3 regions of the Pelosinus baikalensis genome follow, and region 1 is predicted to be linked to each of the others. Evidence: riboswitches for the same ligand, from Rfam matches in the RefSeq annotation. Region 1 holds a riboswitch; each other region holds the start of a gene.
What was found. A riboswitch is a leader RNA that binds a small molecule or an ion and turns the genes downstream of it on or off. The one in region 1 is predicted to bind cobalamin.
Positions count from the first base shown of each region.

Region 2: it holds a riboswitch for cobalamin, as region 1 does, so the genes downstream of both, cobI (precorrin-2 C(20)-methyltransferase) here and nikA (nickel ABC transporter substrate-binding protein) in region 1, are expected to answer to the same signal.
Region 3: it holds a riboswitch for cobalamin, as region 1 does, so the genes downstream of both, cbiD (cobalt-precorrin-5B (C(1))-methyltransferase CbiD) here and nikA (nickel ABC transporter substrate-binding protein) in region 1, are expected to answer to the same signal.

Region 1 covers NZ_JAJHJB010000046.1:25,546-32,587, forward strand. The annotation lists gene LMF89_RS21855 (opine metallophore biosynthesis dehydrogenase) at 1-1,041, shown strand, start outside; cobalamin riboswitch at 1,169-1,351, shown strand; gene nikA (nickel ABC transporter substrate-binding protein) at 1,772-3,334, shown strand; gene nikB (nickel ABC transporter permease) at 3,336-4,280, shown strand; gene nikC (nickel transporter permease) at 4,277-5,146, shown strand; gene LMF89_RS21875 (ATP-binding cassette domain-containing protein) at 5,170-6,111, shown strand; gene LMF89_RS21880 (ABC transporter ATP-binding protein) at 6,108-6,887, shown strand; gene LMF89_RS21885 (DMT family transporter) at 6,907-7,042, shown strand, end outside.
Region 2 covers NZ_JAJHJB010000014.1:28,172-35,213, reverse strand. The annotation lists gene LMF89_RS11495 (ABC transporter ATP-binding protein) at 1-689, opposite strand, end outside; gene LMF89_RS11490 (FecCD family ABC transporter permease) at 689-1,705, opposite strand; gene LMF89_RS11485 (ABC transporter substrate-binding protein) at 1,695-2,663, opposite strand; gene LMF89_RS11480 (sirohydrochlorin cobaltochelatase) at 2,749-3,675, opposite strand; gene cobI (precorrin-2 C(20)-methyltransferase) at 3,735-4,442, opposite strand; cobalamin riboswitch at 4,775-4,955, opposite strand; gene LMF89_RS11470 (SDR family NAD(P)-dependent oxidoreductase) at 5,072-5,839, opposite strand; gene LMF89_RS11465 (energy transducer TonB) at 5,964-6,701, opposite strand; gene LMF89_RS11460 (ExbD/TolR family protein) at 6,707-7,042, opposite strand, start outside.
Region 3 covers NZ_JAJHJB010000003.1:72,297-79,338, forward strand. The annotation lists gene LMF89_RS03365 (NAD-dependent epimerase/dehydratase family protein) at 1-384, shown strand, start outside; gene LMF89_RS03370 (ArnT family glycosyltransferase) at 521-2,062, shown strand; cobalamin riboswitch at 2,200-2,374, shown strand; gene cbiD (cobalt-precorrin-5B (C(1))-methyltransferase CbiD) at 2,456-3,556, shown strand; gene cbiE (precorrin-6y C5,15-methyltransferase (decarboxylating) subunit CbiE) at 3,541-4,167, shown strand; gene cbiT (precorrin-6Y C5,15-methyltransferase (decarboxylating) subunit CbiT) at 4,164-4,745, shown strand; gene cobM (precorrin-4 C(11)-methyltransferase) at 4,788-5,543, shown strand; gene LMF89_RS03395 (cobalt-precorrin 5A hydrolase) at 5,540-6,601, shown strand; gene cobJ (precorrin-3B C(17)-methyltransferase) at 6,628-7,042, shown strand, end outside.

The DNA of each region.
Region 1 (7,042 bases):
GATGATATCTGGCAAACCCTAATACTATGTACGCCAAGTGACAGTTATAAAGATATCATCAATGCCTTGCAGATAGACTTACTAAAAAAAGTGAGAACGATAATCTTAATATCACCAGGCATTGGGTCTAACCTTTATATTAATAGTCAACTTAAAGAGGTAAAAGAAAGAATTGAAGTGATCAGTTTTTCCTCATACTATGCTGCAACGAAGCTTGATCCTAGAGTTTCCAATATCTTATCGGTCTTAACAAAGGCTTTTAAAAAACGAATTTATATTGCTTCTAGCAAAAATAATAGTACTGCTATTCATCATGTCAAGTGCTTTGTTGAAAGCCTTACGATACAATGCACGGTTCTTAATAATACAATTGAGGCAGAAAGTAAAAATATTATAACGTATGTACATCCCCCCTTTTTCATTAATGATTTTTCATTAAATGAGATTTTTAATAGTACAGATTCCCAAAAGTATATGTACAAAATCTATCCAGAAGGACCAATTACTCAGCACACCATTAGAACAATGGTTTTACTTTGGAAGGAAATTTCGAAGGTCATTCAATGTTTTGGTGCAAAGCCCATAAACCTATTACAGTTTTTAAATGATGATAATTATCCTGTCCATGAAGAGACGCTTTCACGTGAAGACATCGAGGACTTTATGAATTTTGAGCAAACAAAACAAGAATATCTTCTATATATCCGGTATTCATCAATTCTTATTGATCCATTTTCTACACCTAATGTTAATGGCAAATATTTTGATTTCTCCGCAGTTCCTTATAAACAAGTTTATAAAGACCAGAATGAAAAATGGGTTTTTCCAAGAATTCCTTTTGAAGATTATAAAAGACTTAAGCTTATCTATGGCTTAGCTCAGAAAAAAGATATTCAAATGCCGCAAACTTTGAAGTTAATAGAGTTTTTCGAGAAAAAATTATATCAATTCTTAAAAGAAAATGATAAAGAGCTTTCTTGTCTAGGAATTTGTAATGATTCAATGCAAGATGAAATAGATGCGATAGCAAAGAGTCGCTAATTATGTAGTATAATAAACTAGGGGATTTGGTATTAATGAATAGAGACAATACATATTGTAAAGATAAAAATATTGACAAACTAGAAATTCCATATTATAGTATGAAAAAAGGTAATAGTTACTAAATTTTCATATGGATGGTATAGGTGCCCTTCGGGGCTTAATAGGGAAGTCTGGTTTAACTCCAGCGCGGTCCCGCCACTGTAATGAGGAGCGACCCCATGGTTGTGCCACTGAGATGGAAGTCTTGGGAAGGTATGGGAGAGCAATGATCCAGAGTCAGGAGAACTGCCTATATATCAATCACCGATTGACCTGCGAGAGATGGGGAGGGGATTTGTGCAATTTATTATTGTGCTTATTTCATCCTAGCTGTTATATCAGCTAGGATTTATTTATAGTTTTATATCCTTGCCAAGCTCTCGGTCTATTTCGAGAGCTTTTTATTATGCCTTAAAATCAAATATTAATAATAATGTTATTAATTAATATATATTAGTGGCAATTTTAAGCATAAAATAATTGATACTGATTACTAATCTAGGTAAAAGATATACCGAGTTTAAGGGCTAGGAGGATGGTCAGATGATTTTTAAGTAGTGTGATACGATTGAATATCCACTGTCTAAGTGCAATTGCTTTATCAAGGAGTTTAGTCTTATTCAAATTAGAACTTTCTATTTTTTATAGTCTAGGAAGATTAACACATAATTGGAAGGATGGTCTTATCATGTATTCATTTATAAATCAAAAGAATAACTTTCTAACAATTCTTTGTTCACTTTTCCTATGTGCGGCGATATTAATGTCAGGCTGCAGTAAAGATACGAATCAGCTGGTTAATGAAAATGACAAAAAATTAACCCTTATCTTTAATCTTAAAACGGGCAGTCTTGATCCTCACAATAGTGAAGTAGCACTAAAGGCAGGTGTGGTGGAGACACTTGTAAGGCTGGATGATAATCTAGAGGTTAAACCTTGGCTAGCAACCAAATGGGAAGCGACGGACGGGCGCACTTGGGTATTTACTATTCGAGATGGTGTAACCTTTCAGGATGGAACAACACTAGATGCGGCTGCTGTGAAAGCCTCCTTTGAAAGAGGTATAGCCGTGAGTAAATTGCTGGCAGGAGTGTTAAAGAGTGCTTCTATAGAAGCTAGTGGACAGCAGTTGACGATTATTACGAAGCAGCCACATCCCTCATTGCCCTCAGAATTGGTAAGTCCTTATGCCTCAATTATTAGTGTGGAAGCAGAAAAGAAGATGGGAACAGCTGCGTTTAATATGGCTCCTGTAGGGACTGGTCCATTTAAAATAACAAAATTTACTCCGAATATTGATATTTTGTTAGATCGTTATGATGGCTACTGGGACGGTAAAGCAAAATTGAGCCAAGTTAATTTCAAATTCAATGAAGACGGTAACGTAAGAGCATTGGCACTACAATCTAAAGAAGCAGATGTAGTATACCAGATTCCGCCAGAAACTGTAGCTGCAATCCAAAAGGATAATCAGCTTAGAGTGGACTCCATTGCCAGTCTTAGAGTTCACTTTCTGCTATTCAACCACCAGCAGCCTTTACTTCAGGATGTTAGAGTTAGAAAGGCGCTTGATTTGCTGATTAATCGGCAAAGCATTGCAAAAGATATTATGCTTGGATATGCAACACCAGCGAACGGTCCCTTCAATCCTAATTTGCCTTTTGGCAATAAAGATGCCATTAAACCGTTGAATACAGCAGAAGCAAAAAAATTACTAGAGGAAGCTGGGTTTAAAGCAGGCAGCAATGGGAAACTGGAGAAGGACGGAAGACCGCTGACATTCCAGATGTTAACCTACAAAGGACGACCAGAATTACCGCTTATTGCTCAATTGCTTCAATCAGATGCAGCAAAAATCGGCGTAGACCTGCAGATTAAAATGGTAGAAAATATTGATACCTATTTACGAGAGAATAAGGATTGGGATTTAGTAACGTATAGTAACTTAACTGCACCGCGTGGTGATGGAGGATACTTCCTAAATTCAGCATTCTTACCTGGTGGATCGTTGAATGCGTCTAATATTAACAGCAGTAAGTTGAATGAGATTGTAGCTCGTTTAAATGTAACGGGCGATATTTCTCGAAGGGTAAAAATATCTCAGGAAGCAGCTGCTGTCATTAATGAAGAAGTTCTTCATTCTTATGCGGTCTATCCCAATTTGATCGTGGCGATGAATAAAAGAGTGGTTGGTTGGAAGCCTAGTGCAGCAGAATACTACGTCATTTCGAATAAGGTAGATGTGAAGTAAGATGATAAAACTAATAAAATCACGTCTTTTGCAGCTTATTTTTGTGCTACTTCTTTTATCTTTATTCACCTTTTCTCTGATGAAGATCGCTCCGGGAGATCCCGTACTGCTACTATTGGAAATTGATCAAATGGCATCTACTCAAGCCGACGAAGAGGCACTCCGCAAAGAACTTGGTTTTGATCAGCCGTTGTTGGCCCAATATGGTCAGTGGATGTGGAAGTTAATGCACTTTGATCTAGGAAATTCTTATGTGAAGGGGAAACCGGTTTTAAATGAAATGTTGGTTCGATTGCCTGTGACCATTCAATTAACAGTAGGAGGGCTTATTGTAATGGTGCTGATTGCCGTTCCCCTTGGCTTTTTTTCTGCTAAGTATGTAGGGAGTTGGCCGGATCATTTAAGTCGAATTCTTGCTTTAATTGGAGCTTCGATTCCAAGTTTTTGGATGGGCTTACTGTTAATTTACGCCTTTGCCCTTAAGCTGCAGTGGCTGCCGACAATGGGGAAAGGCGGATTTTGGAATATGATTCTTCCCTCCATTTCCCTCGGCTTTTCCATGGCGGCGGTATATGCTCGCTTACTCCGAGCCGGACTTTTAGAAAGCTTGTCCCAGGAATACATCCGCGCAGCAAGGGCGAGAGGTCTTGGAGAGTGGCGAATTTTATTGAAGCATGCTTTGAGATCTGCACTATTGCCGATTGTGACCGTCTTTGGCATGGGTATTGGCAGTTTGCTAGCGGGATCGGTTGTAACTGAAGTACTATTTTCTTGGCCAGGTTTGGGTAGTATGGTGGTAGATGCGATTTTTCAACGAGATTATCCAATCATCCAAGGCTATGTACTGCTGACAGGAATATTTGTGGTTGTTGTTAATTTACTGGTAGATTTTGCTTATGGACTACTGGACCCCCGGATTCGTTTTGGCAAGGGGGAATTAACATGAACGTGAATGTTTCTACTTATTACTGCCAAACATCGATTCGCAAAGGCGCATGGCGAAATATGCTATACGTCCCTATGACAGCGGTGGGGCTGGGAATGCTGACGATTATTGTACTGCTCACCCTAGTTGGTCCACTCATTGTGCACAATGATTTCACGACAGTACAAATGTCCGAGCGTCTTCAGCCATCTAGCTGGCAATACCCTCTTGGTACGGACCATATGGGAAGATGTATTTTTTCCAGACTAGTTGCAGGTGCTCAGACAACACTTGGCATTTCAGGGCTCGTCATTATATCAGTAACACTAATTGGCGTACCCTTAGGCTTAGTATCTGGATATCTTGGCGGCCGTGTTGATGCATTATTAATGAGGTTTGTAGATGGTGTAGGTGCTTTACCTGAATTCATTTTGGCTATTACCATTTGTGGATTTCTGGGTCCGAACATAACCAATTTGATGTTGGCGATTGTATTGGTAAAGTGGATTTCATATGCCCGTGTCGTTAGAAGTATTGTGCTATCTGAGCGGGAAAAAGATTATGTGTTGGCAGCTCGTGTCGGCGGATGCGGCACAGCAATCATTTTATGGCGGCATTTAATGCCTCAAATTATCTCTCCTGTTCTGGTACTTGCCACACTAAACATTGGAGAAATTATCTTGATCATTTCTTCTTTATCTTATTTAGGTTTAGGTGCTCAACCGCCGGCTCCAGAATGGGGGGCTATGCTAAACGATGGACGGCCGTATTTTCAAACGATGCCCCAATTAATGATTTATCCTGGTCTGGCGATTATGCTGGTAGTTATTTCATGTAATTTGATTGGTGATGGGCTGCGGGATATTTTAGATGTCCGCAGTCAATAAAACAGTGTGTAAGGGGGAGTTGTATGTCACATGTATTGCTAGAAGAAAAGGAAGAGAAAAGAGTGCCTCTAAGTGGATCAAAAGCCCTAATTTCCTCGATAGAACCCATTTTACAGCTGCAACAGTTAAATATTTATGTGCAGCAAGGAAAAGAGTGGCATACATTAATTCATGATCTTTCCTTATCCATTCGTCGGGGAGAAACACTTGCTCTCGTCGGAGAAAGCGGTAGCGGAAAAAGTGTGACAGGAAGCGCAGTTTTAGGACTTTTGCCAAATTCATTACATGTTGGCGGAGGACAAATTCTATTTCAGGGAGGGGATATTCTGCCGCTGCCGGAGCAAATGAGACGAAAATTGCGGGGAAAACAAATAAGTTGTGTCTTCCAGGATTATCAAGGAGGTTTTACACCATTTTTAAAATTGGGCGCACAGCTAGTAGAGACGATACGCTGTCATGAAAAATTGTCTAATCAAGAAGCCACACTCATAGCTTTGAAATGGATTGAGCAGGTAGGTCTGCCGGCAGAGCGTGTATTTAATAGTTATCCTTTCCAATTAAGTGGCGGACAGCAGCAAAGGGTCGCACTGGCAGCAGCGATGATGCTTAAGCCAGCACTTCTGATTGCCGATGAACCAACGACAGCACTGGATGTATTAACGGGAGAGCGGATACTCGATTTATTGGTCATGTTACAGCAGCAGACTCATTGTGCGGTACTATTAATCTCTCACGATTTACGCCACGTTTTAAAGAGAGCTAACACCATTGCAGTTATGCGCCATGGAGAGATAGTGGAAATAGGAGCGGCTGAAAAGATAAAGTCTCAAGCTAGCCATCCTTATACTCAAATGTTACTAAAAGCAAGGCCTTCGCTCTCAGAAATAAATGTCAAAGGTAACGGGGATGTGGCTGCTACTCAGACGACACAGCTTGCCATGAGTGGAGAGGAGCGGTTTGCGTGAAAGAACTTCTGACTGTAAATCGGCTTTATAAGACCTATAGGGAGTCCGGTACAATTGTTGAGGCAGTGCAGGATGTGTCCCTATCTATCTGCGAAGGCGAGTGCCTAGGTCTTGTCGGGGAAAGCGGCAGTGGTAAGAGTACACTGGCACGGCTTTTACTTGCGATTGAGCCGCCAGATAGTGGAGAGATTCAGCTAAATGGTGAATCTCTCCTTGCATTGAAAGGTTCTGCACTAAGAAAAGCAAGAAGACATTTTCAGGTAGTATTTCAGGACCCAAACGCTTCCTTGAACCAGCGATTACCTGTATGGCAGTCCATTATGGAACCGTTAGATAACTTTCCAGACGTCAAGCCACCCTTTCTGGCAGATGTAAGGTATTGTCGCAGGGATACGGCAGTCAAATTGCTAGAAATGGTTGGATTACAAGCAGGGCATATGGAGCGTTACCCTCATGAATTAAGCGGTGGACAACGTCAGCGAGTTGCCATTGCGCGCGGAATTAGTTTAATGCCAAAGCTATTGATTTGCGACGAACCAACATCTAGTTTGGATGTTTCAGTGCAGGCTCAAATCTTACAGTTGCTTAAAAATTTGCAGTCAGAGCTTCGTATGTCATACTTGTTTATTTCTCATGATATTGTTGCAGTACGCATTATGAGCGACAATATAATCGTAATGAAGGAAGGATGCATTGTAGATCGGTTTGCAAGTCAGGAAATCATGAGTCCAAATCGGCACGAATATACACAACAACTAGTCTCTGCGGTCAAGTAGAAACTAAAGGAGCTGAAAAATGAAAAGCGGCATTATTTTTGCTATGTTATCTTCTCTTGTTTTTAGTGTTATGAATGCCTTAGTAAAGGCTGTTAGTTTTTCAATTCCATCAATTGAGGTCGTATTTTTTCGGAGTATAATCGGAACCATCATGA
Region 2 (7,042 bases), on a different contig from region 1:
TCCGTAATGACATCCGCGGGTTTACCCGCTGCAAAAATTTGTCCTTGCTGCAAGACGGCAACATAGTCTGAATATCTGGCAGCATGATTGATGTCATGCAGCACCATCACAACAGTAAGTTTATGCTCATGATTAAAAGCAGCTAACAATTCCATGATTTCTAGCTGATGGCAAATATCAAGATAAGTAGTAGGTTCATCCAATAATAGGATTTCTGGCTTTTGTGCTAAAGCCATGGCTATCCATACCCGCTGACGTTCACCGCCAGAAAGAGTACTCACCACTCGATCAGCCATTTGTGTAAGACCTGTCTGCGTCAAAGCCCAACTAACACAAGCCTCATCTTGCTCTGACTTTCCTCTCCACCAGCTTTGATGGGGAAATCGCCCAAATTCGACTAGATCCCTTACTGTTAAATCACTGGGAGCCTGAGGAGATTGAGGCAAGACAGCCATTTGCTGCGCGAGCTTTTTTCCGGTAAGCTGAGCTAAATTCTGACCGTCTAAATAGACAATCCCTTTATTAGGTTTTATATTCCGTGATAAGACATTCAATAAGGTACTTTTACCTGATCCATTAGGACCTAAAATCGAAATAATTTTCCCTTCCTCAATTGCCAGGGAAAGATCTTTCAAGACCATTTTATCATCAAAATTCACAGATAATGCTTCTGCTTTCATAATGGACATTATGCATCCCTCCTTAGCAGGTAGAGAAAGAATGGCGCACCGACAAAGGCCATAATAATCCCTACAGGAATTTCGATTGGAGCAAATGCCACTCTAGCCAAGGTATCGCTTAATGTAACAACCGCGACTCCCAATAAGGCAGAGGCTGGAAGAAGATAGCGATAATCCGAGCCGACCAACAAGCGTGCTGCATGGGGTACAATCAATCCTACAAAGCCCAACAGACCAACAACACTAACAGCACTTGCCGCCATTAATGCTGCCACTGCTGTCAGTGCAATGCGGGATACTTCCACACTTAGACCTAACCCTCGGGCAATTTCATCTCCAAGATTTAAGATATTAAGCCGCCTGGCACCCAATATAGCTAAGATTCCACCAATCATCGTATAGGGCAAAATAATCTCAAGGTGAGGCCAGCTGCGAGCTGACAATCCCCCCACCATCCACATCAATGCTCCATGAACCCGATCACTGTAAAATACTAATAATGCAGAAATAGCTGAATTCAAAAAGGCCGATACAGCTACCCCTGCTAAAATAATACGTACTGGCCGAATGCCGCCTTTCCAAGCCAATATATAAATAAAAATAGCCGCTATCATAGCGCCAAAAAAGGCAAAGGGAGTCACTAAATATTCTTTATGAGGGAACAGCACCATAATGCTTACGCCAGCTAAACCAGCTCCTGATGACACCCCAATAATATGAGGGTCAGCCAAGGGATTTTTCATAACGCCTTGCAAAATCGCTCCAGCTAAGGACAAATTAACACCTACTAATGCGCCTACTAAGGTTCTTGGCAATCGGATGTTCCAAATCACTTGTCGATTTGCCCCCGGATTATCAGAAAAAATAGCCGTTATAATTTCATTCAGACTAATGGACAGTGCTCCTACACTCAAACTGAGGGCAATCCCCCCTAGAGCAAGTAATAGGAATATCACCAAAATAAATGCTCTCCATTCACTCCGATCACGTGTACCTCTACATGAGAAAATCTTCTTATTTAACATTTCCATAAACCTCAGGATACATTACTTTTGCCATATATTCTACTGATTCATGAAAACGAATACCAGGATTGAGTTGGAATAATTCTGCAGGCAGAAAAAATACTTGTCCTGTTTTTACTGCACGTAAACCACTCCAAGCCGGATTGCTTTCAATATCAGCTTTCATTCTTTTTTCAATTTCAGCCATATTACCCATGGTAACAACCAAAATAGCATCTGCGTCTCCTTCTACTAGTTTCTCTAAACTATAAGGAGTCGTTTCACTATCACCAGCGATTGGCGTACTACCTGCCGCAATGTTTTTGAGTTTCAGGATAGCAGCCACATTTCCTGCAATGCTATGCTCAAGCTCTACAGTAACATTTTTGGCGGTGGCGTGCAATATAATCACTTTTTTACTTTGATTTGGCAACTTAGCTGTTACCTCATTGATTTTGGCTTGCATAGCAGCAAGCAGTTTTTCGGCCTGATCTTGCGTGCCTGCAATCTCCCCAAATAACTTGACTTTCGCTAAAATATCATCATAGGTTCTCATTTTCAATATCATCACTGGAACCTTACTGCTTTCAAATGTTGGAATTAATTTATCGTGAATTCCCTGAAAACCAATTATTAAATCTGGCTGAAGGGTTAATACTTGCTCAACATTTACATTATAAATAAAGCCTACTTCTGGAATCTCATGCTGAGCGGGAAAGGTCTGAGGTGTTTTAGAGCTTGGTCTTCCTACGGCTTTGCCACCGACCCCATATAATACATCTAAGAAAGAGGTGGATAACACAACAATGCGTTGTGGTTTTTGCTCCAATACTACATTGCGCCCTGCATCATCCGTCATTTGCAGATAATGATCTGAAGATTTTGTTGTTGATTTTTCTTGAGTTGAAGAAGCACATCCTACCAAGATTACACTCATTATACTTAGCATACAGACTAAATATGTCAATTTCCCTTTCACGACTCGCTCTCCTTCCACACATATAACAAATGGGAAAGGCCGGATATACTTGATCCGGCATCCCCTCTTAATACTGTCTTAACTTTTATTTTAAACCTTTAATGACATCACGTACATGCTGTACATAAATATCTTGGATTCCAGTGTTTTCACCTAAACCATGAACATAGGTTTCCACTTGATATCCGTCTGCAAGGAACGTATTCTTCCAAGAATCTTTTTCATCCCCAGCCATATCGTTATTGGCATGATCACCAGCAACTAACATGAGTGGCATCAAGGTAATTTTTTTAATATTTCTTTCTTTTAGTAATTTTTCAACATCTTGAAGATTAGGATGATCCGTTTCTTCTACTACACCGATAATCACATGTAAGCCAGCTGCATCAAATTGCTCTTGTAAGGCTTGGTAAGCTGGATTATGTTGATGTGGTGAACCATGTCCCATAAATACCACAGTTTTACCTTGCAATTGCAATGCAGGAAGTTGTTTTTTAAGAGCATTTACAGCAATGGTGAAATCATTGGGTTTACCATTTTCACCATGAAAGAATAATACCGGACGACCTATAGAAAGGGTATCAAAGGCTCCATTGAACTTTTCTACAGTAGCCACAACTTTTTTATCATACTCTTCACCTGGTGTCAGATGAGTTGTTTGTATAATAACTTCTTTATAGCCATCTTTTTTTAATTTGTTTAATACGGTTTCCAAATCATTCACATGAATGTTGCTATTTTCCGCCAAACGTTTCATAACAATTTTGGAAGTAAAAGCTCTATATACATCATATTCAGGAAAGGCTTGGGCAATACGTTTTTCTACACTCTCAATATTTAATTGACGAGCTTCTGCAAAAGTAGTACCGAAGCTTACCACAACGATGGCTTTTTGACTTTTTGGTACCTCTTGCGCACTTGCATTTGATAAGCCAAATGCACTAGCACCCAGTAATAAGGAAACACTTAATGCAAAACTCATAGCGATTTTATATAAAAAATTCATTTTCATTTCTACAACTCCCCACTCAGTTTTCTATGTGCTAGGTCTTTGGGGTAATCATATTGCACTTAACCAAGCTTACGTTTTTTAGCCAAGATTGTAGACAAATAATTAACACTTGTTGGATCCACTTCATCCAAATTATAACTAATTTGTTCATCAGGCAAACCACAGCGACTAATCATAACAGAATTTTCACCAAAACCATGCTCTTTCAACTTCGCTATAACCTGTCCAAAATTTTTGTAAACTTTCATTAATACAACATTATCGACGACTCCCAATATAGCATCTAACTCTTCTTCTGACATCGTCGCCGGAATAATGCTAAGTATATCATTTCCTTCTGCCAGCGGCTGACCTAATTGACTGCCAATCGCACAAAAAGCCGGAACCCCAGGTATGGTTTCAATAGCATAACCAGAATCCTTTAACAAACGATATACATACATATAAGTGCTATAAAACATAGGATCACCCAATGTTAAAAACACAACTTTTTTCCCAGCCTGCAGTTCTGCCAGAATACTATTTTTATTGTTTTCCCATGCATTGGCTAGCGTAGCAGCATCATTTACCATCGGGAAAACCAACCTCAATATCTCAACATCTGTTTTCAAGTACGGATGAGCAATCGATAGTGCTGTACTACCTTCTTTTTTTTCTGTTTTAGGGGCAATTACCACATCCGCGTTTCTTATCACCTCCACTGCTTTTAATGTGAGCAGCTCTGGGTCTCCTGGCCCTACACCAACACCGTAAAAAATTCCTGCCATAATGGCCTCCTTAACTATAATTTGTGGTACAACATATACAAGTACATATAACGATAACTGAGTAAAACGAGAATTTGCACTCTTAATTTTACCATTATCCAATAATCTTGACCAGCACTCTGAAAAATTAGAAAATTGGCATGAAAGCCAATTCAGCTACAATCCTACTGGACAATCATCGTTACTAGCGCAAAAAATCTTCCGTCACACATAACGGAAGATTTCAATAAATACAATTATAGTAGCCTGCCATCATATAAACACGTCACTATCATGTGTAATATACAACAGTATAACTGTACGAATCTCCTCCCCATCTCTCGCAGGTTTTAACGGTGATTGCTGTATAGGCAGTTCTCCTGACTCTGAATCATTGCTTCCCCAAGCCTTCCCAAGTTTAATCTCAGTGGCATAATTATGGGGTTACTCCTCATTACAGTGGCGGGACCGCGCCGGAATTTAACCGGACTTCCCTATTAAGCCCCAAAGGGCACCTATACCATCCATATGAAATTTTGCTGTCCACTCTTATTTAGAGTATTATAAATACTTTTTCTTGTCAAGGACATACTTGGTAATATTCTATACTCTTTTTTTTATTTTAACGATCTTGTTATATCAGCACCAATCTAACACGCAGTTAAGCCGCCATCCACTGTCCACACTGCACCGTTAACAAAGGATGCCTGATCCGATGCCAGAAAGCAGATTACATGAGCCACCTCATGAACTTTGGCAATTCGCCCTATTGGATACATCGATGCCATGTCTCGTAAATATTCCTCTGGATTGTTTACCTCTGCTAATTGCTGTTTAAGCATAGGCGTATCCACATCACCAGGGCATACGCAATTAGCACGGACACCATAGTGAATACTTTCTAAGGACAATGCCTTTGTAAAGGTCGTCACCGCTCCCTTTGAAGCGCAATAGGCAGTACATAAACAATTACCATTAATCCCTGCATCAGAAGACACGTTAATAATAGCTCCACCACCCCTCTGCCGCAAATAAGGCAAAGCAGATTTACAAATAAAATAGGTACCTTTTATATTGATATTCATGATGTGATCAAACTCATCTTCCGTAACTTCACCAATGATTTTTTCCATATATATACCAGCAGCATTGATAACAATATCCAGACCGCCGAACTGGGCTGCAGTTTTTTCTACTACTTCTTGGCATTGACTCACAGAACTGACATCACCTTGTATAAAACATACATTATCAGCATAGGATGCTAACTCGAGTAACGCCATTTGCCCTTTTTCCCTTTGACGTCCAATTAAGGCTGTCTTAGCTCCTTGGGACAGCAATTGGCGAGCAGCCTCCAAACCAATACCAGAAGTACCGCCAGTAATCATCGCCACTTTTCCCGCAAATTGGTAATTCATGATTCAACTCCTACTAAATTATCCTAAACTAGCTTCTTACTTATACTATATCACAAATCTAATTTTTGAAAATGTAATCTACTCTATAAAATTACAACAAGTCCCCTACTTTTCTACTGTCTACCTACTTAAAACGAAAAGTGACTGGCATGTTTGTATAACACATAATACTGGCGCCGCTCTCTGGGTCCTTAGCCGGCACAAATCGCCATTTTTGAACCGCTGCTACCACTGCAGCATCTAATATATCATGTCCTGATGTCGTATTGATACTTACGTCTCCAGGTAATCCATTCGCCAAAATTTGAATTTTTATCACTACGGTACCTGTCAAACCAGCTGTCCGCGCTCCTTCAGGATAAACAGGATCTACCTTAGATAAGATCTGTGGCCGAACAATCTTACCTTTTCGTCCGCCATTTCCCCCACTATTAGAACCAGTATTAGTGCCACTGCTACCGCTCCTCCCATTATTCCCAACTGCATCGCTGCTAGCGGAAAAGTCTCCAGTCGACTCATTACTACTTGTAGACTGGGATGAGGCTACTGCCTCAACTGCCTCCATCACCAGCTCATTGGCCACAGCCACTACCTCAGAGGTAGCAGACGAAGCGGCTTTACTCGCCCTGACTTGCATAGTCTGGTTAGGAGCAGCACTAGGTGCGCTCTGGGAAATTGGCAATGTATCATCTGATCCTGAATCTTCTATAGACGCATCCGTAAGTAATTCTAATTCAATGTAAGGTTCCGCTTCTATGGATGTAACAACCTTGCCAGCCAGACAACCGATAACACCCAAAAATAATATATGAAAAATTACAGAAATGCCAATGGCCTTACGCCAACGTGGTCGGTATGTCATGCGCTCTATCTTCCTTTCCGATCAGTAGCCACAGCCACCCTATGTGCCCCTGACATTTTGAGTTCATCTAATACTGCCACTACCTGACCATACTCTGCTTGTTTATCTGCTCGTACAACAAATATATTTTCTGGTTGTTTTGCCAGCCCGATACTAATCCGTTTTTGCAACAAGGAAAAAGGAATTTCCTCTTGATCAAACATGATATTACCATTTTGTAAAATAGTAATATTAATATTCTGGGACAGTTCCTGCTGTACAGCCGCAACTTGCGGCAAATTGATAGGAATAGTATGCTGCTCCACCATATATAGCGTACTCATCATAAAAAAAACTAATAA
Region 3 (7,042 bases), on a different contig from region 1:
GATGGGGGCGAGGGTGGTGTTATTAGTATTTTCGCTCGCAAGATTCGTCAAGATCAACCAGTATTGATTTTTGGTGACGGCAGCCAGACAAGAGATTTTATTTACGTCGGAGATGTCGCCAATGCTAATTATCAATCATTATTAGTCGATCATGCTAACAAAATATGCAATATTAGTACGCAAACAGAAACAAGTGTTAATATGTTAATCGATTATATGGGAAATGTCGCTGGCAAGGTGGTAACGAGAAACTATAATGAAAAACGTGAAGGTGATATTTATAAATCTTCTTTATCAAATGCTATAGCACGAAAAAATTTAGACTGGCAACCACATATGATACTTTTAGAGGGATTAGCTAAAACATATCGCTCTCTTATCTAGATCTTAAAATTTTCTTTAGGATATATTATTATTAACACGCAAATAAATGACCAGCGTTGTTATATAATAATATATCCATTACTCTTATAAACCTTACTCGTCTTAATTAATTCAACTTTCGGAGGTTGCAGACCAAATGTTTAAAAAGTTAGGAACTGGTTTTTGGCTGGTGGCTATAATTACAATATTAATAGTATTTTTTAATTTGGGCGGAGTCCCTTTGTTAGATCCTGATGAACCTGTATATGCAGAAACACCTAAAGAAATGTTTAGCTTTAATGAATTTCTTTCTCCTCGTATTTATGGGGAGTATTGGTATGATAAGCCTCCCATGTATTATTGGTTAGTAGCTGCATCTTATAAACTTTTTGGTATGAATGAATTTGCCGCTCGCTTTCCATCTGCGATATTAGCTGTTGCTTGTACATTACTAGTCTATCAATCGGGTCGGCGCTTATTTAATGAACGAGCCGGTGTTGCGGGAGCGTTAGTATTAGCTACCAGTATTGAATTCTTTTATTTGGGAAAGGCTGCCGTAACTGATATTACTTTACTTTTTTTTCTTTCTGCTTCTTTATTGGCTTTTATAGAGAAAAAATATTATATTACCTATCTATTCGCTGGGTTAGCTACATTAACGAAAGGACCTATTGGATTATTATTTCCTGGAGGAATTATCTTTTTTTATTTACTTGCTACACGTAACTGGGCACTATTAAAAAGTATGAAAATATTCTCAGGATTGTTGATCTATGCTGCAATAGCTACACCTTGGTATATCTTGATGTATAATATTCACGGAAGTATCTTTGTCGATACTTTCCTTGGTTTTCATAATATTACAAGGTTCACGTCTCCAGAGCATCCTGAGGGTGTACTCTGGTATTATTATGTTCCAGTTCTTATTCTGGGTTTCTTTCCCTGGACAGGGATCATGATTCAATCCATATGGGATTCTCTAACGAAAAGTACATACGATTTTTCAACGCTATTATTTCTAAATATATGGTCATTGTTTATTTTTGCCTTTTTTACTATTTCCCAAACAAAGCTGGTATCCTATATTTTACCTATGTACCCACCATTAGCCATGATTGTTGGTTGGTATATCGATCGTCTTTGGACATCACATGGTAAAATTCATTTTACAAGCTGGTCTATAGGTTTAAGTATAGTAACAATATTATTTATAGGGATTATGTTCATCGGGCTTAAAGCTATGCCGATATTGGCAAATGGCATATATATATCCGCCATAATCTTTGCTTTAATGTCTTCCTTGGTAGCATATTTTGCATGGAAAAACGATATCCTTCGCGCTTTTTGGACTAAAATCATATCGATGGCTTTATTTTCCATGGTTCTAACTGCTATACTTTTTCCCATTGCAGCGCCTATGCTCACAACTAAAAATATTGCTCAAGAATTTAACCGTCAGTACGATGGCAAATCTCCAGTGTATGTGGTAAAATTCTTACGTCCTGGTTTTGCTTTCTACACCAACGCTTATGGCAAAGAGATCGTACTAGGCACCGATTTTAATAAGTTGATTCAAGAAAGCCAGCGTTCCTATTTTCTAATCAGACAATCTGAATATGATCGTTTAACAGTTACAAACCGACAATCTATTATCATTTTATCCTGCATTAGTGACAAAATGTTGTTGCTAAAAGAGTGATCCTAAAAATGTGGTCGAAAAATGTTCTCTACTATCAAAATAAAGTTAACTTTTATATTTAATCAAAGAATAGCAGGAAATTTTTATTTGCTAGTGGAATACATACAACATAGAAGTTTAGAATATAACAATAATTTAATAGCTCTATGGGAATAGGTGCTTACGCTTAAAAGGGAAGACTGGTTAGAAGCCAGCGCGGTCCCGCCACTGTATTGGGGAATGCAACTAAGATACACCACTGGGGAATCCCCGGGAAGGTTTAGGTGTGTAATGAGCCAGAGTCAGGAGACCTACCTATTCTAACACACCATTATGACCTACGAAGGATAGGCAGGTGGTAGAATAAATTATTCAATTGGTTTATTGTACCCCCTGTCTGCAGGGGGATTTATTTTGTCAAAAAAGATGAAATCTGGAATTACTACAGGTACTTGTGCAGCTGCTGCCACTAAAGCAGCCTTATTAGCATGGAAAGGTGAATTACCTAAAATGGTTGATGTTGCGTCACCGCAGGGACATATGATTCAAGTGAAAATTGCAACGAGTCAGCGTCTAAGTTCTGGTGGAAAAGCCAGTGTAATAAAAGATGCTGGTGATGATCCCGACGTAACACATGGCACAACTATATCTGCCGAAATAGAAATTAATACTGCGAATGAAATAATCCTACAAGCTGGTATAGGAGTCGGTATTGTAACAAAGCCAGGTCTATCTGTAGCAGTTGGACAACCTGCAATTAATCCTGGTCCCCGCAAGATGATTATGCAGGCCATACAAGATGTATTACCTGCTGGGCATGGCGTAACGGTTACCATTTCGATACCTGAAGGTGAAAAATTAGCAAAGCGTACTTTAAATTCTACTTTAGGCATTATCGGCGGTTTATCTATTATAGGTACTACAGGCATTGTTGAGCCAATGTCAGAGGAAGCCTTTAAAAATTCGTTGTCACCGCAAATATCAATGGTGAGAGCCTTAGGGTATGACGAAGTAGTCTTTGCCCCCGGGAAAATTGGCCAGGATATTGCTATTAACCAATATCATCTGCCAACAGAAACAGTAATCCAAACTAGTAATTTTATAGGACATATGTTAGAAAGTGCTGTGCAATATGGTATGAAACAAGTATTAATTTTTGGGCACTTAGGAAAGCTCGTAAAAGTAGCTGCTGGAATTTTTCATACTCATAACCGTGTAGCTGATGCTCGCTTTGAAACTTTAGCCGCCTACATGGCTGCCCTTGGTGCTCCACAGCAAGCTATACAAGAAATATTAACGTGCAATACTACAGAAGCCGCTATGCCCATAATTGCACAATTTAAATTAAATGATGTTTATCGTGTAATTGCTGAAAGAGTCAGCATTCGGGCTGAACGATATGTATTTGGTGATTTAAAAGTAGGTACCGCAATGATCACTCTGCAAGGTGATTTATTGGCGGTTGATGATACGGCACGAGAAATTGGAGGCAAGTTAGGATGGAACATAAAATAATAGTTGTAGGAATAGGACCAGGTTCACCTGATTACATCTTGCCAGTGGCTAGCCGCATCATTGCAGATGCAAAGGTGATAGCAGGCAGTAAGCGTGCTCTTGCAACTTTTGCTCCTGATCATGTGATTACTAAGGTAATTGACAATGACCTAAAAGGGGTATTAACATTTATCGCTACCTCCCTAATGGATAACGATGTAGTTGTAATGGTTTCCGGTGATCCTGGCTTTTATAGTTTTTTAGCTACCCTTAAAACCAAATTTTCCTCGGCACAGATTACGGTTATTCCTGGTATTAGTTCGATGCAGTTAGCTTTTGCCAGGATCACTGAAATTTGGCAGGATGCAGTTTTGATTAGTATGCATGGACGACAAGCCAAAGATATTGATCTGAATTATGATCCTGAAAAAAAGCTTGGCATATTAACTGATTTTGAACAAAATCCTTTATATATTGCAAACGTACTCCTTGAGCATGGTTGGCCATTACATTCAAAGGTATGGTTATGTGCTAATTTATCTTATGAAAATGAAAAAATTAAACACTTAACATTAGGTGAAATCAAAGAAGTCGATGGATTTACTCATTGTGTAATGGTGGTGACAATATGACATATTTTCCAGGTATTAGCGATGATGAATTTCTGCGGGGCGACATACCAATGACGAAGCAGGAAGTTCGTATCTTAGTTCTGAATAAAGCTAAGATACGCCCCACCGATATTATTATAGATATTGGTGCAGGTACTGGATCTCTTTCAATTGAAGCTGCACTTCAGGCTCCCCAAGGTACTGTATATGCTATAGAGCGTCATCCAGAAGGAGTTGATTTAATTCGTGCTAATGCTGTAAAATTTGGTGCGGCTAATGTTGAAGTCATTTCTGGAACTGCTCCAACAGCATTACAGAACATTCCAAAGGCTGATGCAATTTTTATTGGAGGCAGCGGTGGTCATTTACAGGAAATCTTAAAGCAAAGTAATTATTTATTAAAATCAAATGGACGATTAGTAATTACGGCAATTACCGTTGAAACTTTATATGAAGCCTTACATACTATGCAAGCTAAACCTGAATTTACCGTAGAAGCTTTCGGTATGCAAGTAACACGTATAAAACATATTAAAACAAGTAATATGCTGCAAGCTTTAAATCCAATCTATCTTATTACATCCACTAAGAATATCTAACTCTATTCGTTAGAGAATTTTAATTAATCAGGAGGTTCATTCATGCATGTATCATTTGTAGGAGCAGGTCCGGGGGACCCTGAGCTTATTACTGTAAAAGGACAACGCTTATTAGGTGAGGCAGATGTTATTATTTATGCAGGTTCGTTAGTAAACCCAGCCTTGCTGTCGCTAGCAAAGCAGGGAGCCTCTATTTATAATAGTGCCTCTATGACTTTGGATCAAGTTATAGAAGTTATGGAGAAGGCCACAGAACGTGGCCAAAAAACGGTTCGATTACATACTGGAGATCCAAGTATTTATGGGGCTATTCAAGAGCAAATGGATGCTCTAGATAAGAAGAATATTTCTTATGAAGTGATACCTGGCGTCAGTTCTTTCTTGGCAACTGCCGCAGCTTTACAACGTGAATATACGTTACCTGATGTCTCGCAAACGGTTATCATTACACGTCTTGAGGGCCGTACACCAGTACCCGAAAAAGAAAAACTAGCTTTATTGGCCAGTCATAATGCTACTATGTGTATCTTTTTGAGTGTACATATGATAGACAGCGTTATGAAAGAATTAATAGATGGTGGTTATCATCAAGATACTCCAGTAGCAATCGTGCAAAAAGCATCGTGGCCTGATCAAAAAATCTTTAGAGGTACAGTTTCTACAATTGGAAAAATTATCACTGATGCGAAGATTGATCGCACAGCGATGATTGTTGTAGGGCGCTGTTTAGACAGTCAATATGCACTTTCTAGATTATATGCTCCCGAATTTGGACATATGTACCGAGATGCAAAATGAAGTTAGCAATCATTTCCGTAACAAACCAGGGCGCATTACTGGGTAATGCATTAGCAGAAAAACTAGCTAAACTTGGAAAGAAAGCGGATGTTTTTGCTAAAACAGGACGCAATCCACTGAAATCAATATCCTATGATTTATTAAGCAAGCTAATCGGTGATATATTTTCTAAATATGATGGATTTGTGTTTATAATGGCAACAGGTATTGTGGTAAGAGTGATAGCTCCCTATATTTCTGATAAACGTGTTGATCCAGCTATTGTGGTTATGGGGGATAATGGAAAGCACGTAATTAGTTTATTGGCAGGACATATTGGTGGAGCCAATGAACTTGCTCACTTAATTGCAGAGATTTCAGATGCTGAGCCTGTCATTACCACAGCTACCGATCTTGCACAAAAACCAGCAGCAGATATGTTGGCCGTAAAACTGAATTTAAAGCTAGAACCATTTACACAATTAAAAACAATTAATTCTGCTATTGTCAATAATGATACTGTCAAGTTTTTCTTAGATAAAACATTGATCAATCAAAATCTATATGATCAAGAATCAGCAAAACAAGGTGTTATTTTTAAAGATTTATCTCAATTACCTAATGAAGAATATGATGCCGCTGTTATTATTACTGATCAATTATTGCCCATCAACAAGAATCAATTATATTTACGTCCCTTGACTCTTGCAGTTGGTATAGGTTGCAGACGCAATACTAGCAGGGAAGAAATCTTAGCAGCAATGAAAGATGCTTGTACTCAAATTGGACGTAGTATAAACAGCATTTCGATTATTGGCAGTACGATTGTAAAACAGGATGAAGAAGGATTATTATCAGTCATTCAACAGTTGAATGTACCCAGTATTTTCTTCGTTAACGAGCAATTGCAGGAGTGTATTGAAACATATCAATTAGAAGAATCAAATTTTGTCAAAAAAGAGATAGGAGTGGGAAATGTATGTGCAGCAGCAGCAATCTTAGCGGGACAGTCGAACAAACTTCTTCTTCCAAAGACCAAGTACAAGAATGTAACGGTGGCCATTGCCCCGGTCAAATAGCAGTAATTGGAATAGGACCAGGCAGTTTGCTTGACATGAGTCCTAGAGCCAGAGAAAGTATTGAAAATGCGGATGTAATCGTGGGTTATAATACCTATGTTCAATTAGTTTCTGAATTATTAACTAATAAAAAAATTATTGGCACTGGTATGATGCAAGAAATTGAACGCTGTCAAAGTGCTGTTGATCAAGCCTTAGCAGGAAAAAAGGTTGCGGTTATTTCTAGCGGCGACCCAGGTGTATATGGTATGGCCGGTCTGGTTTTAGAATTAGCCATGAAATACGAAGCAGATATTCGCCCAGAAGTAATTATCATACCAGGAATAAGTGCTGTGGGAGCTTCTGCTGCCGTATTAGGAGCACCTCTCATGCATGATTTTGCTGTAATTAGCTTAAGCGATCTATTAACTCCTTGGGATGTTATTAGAAAGCGGGTAGAAA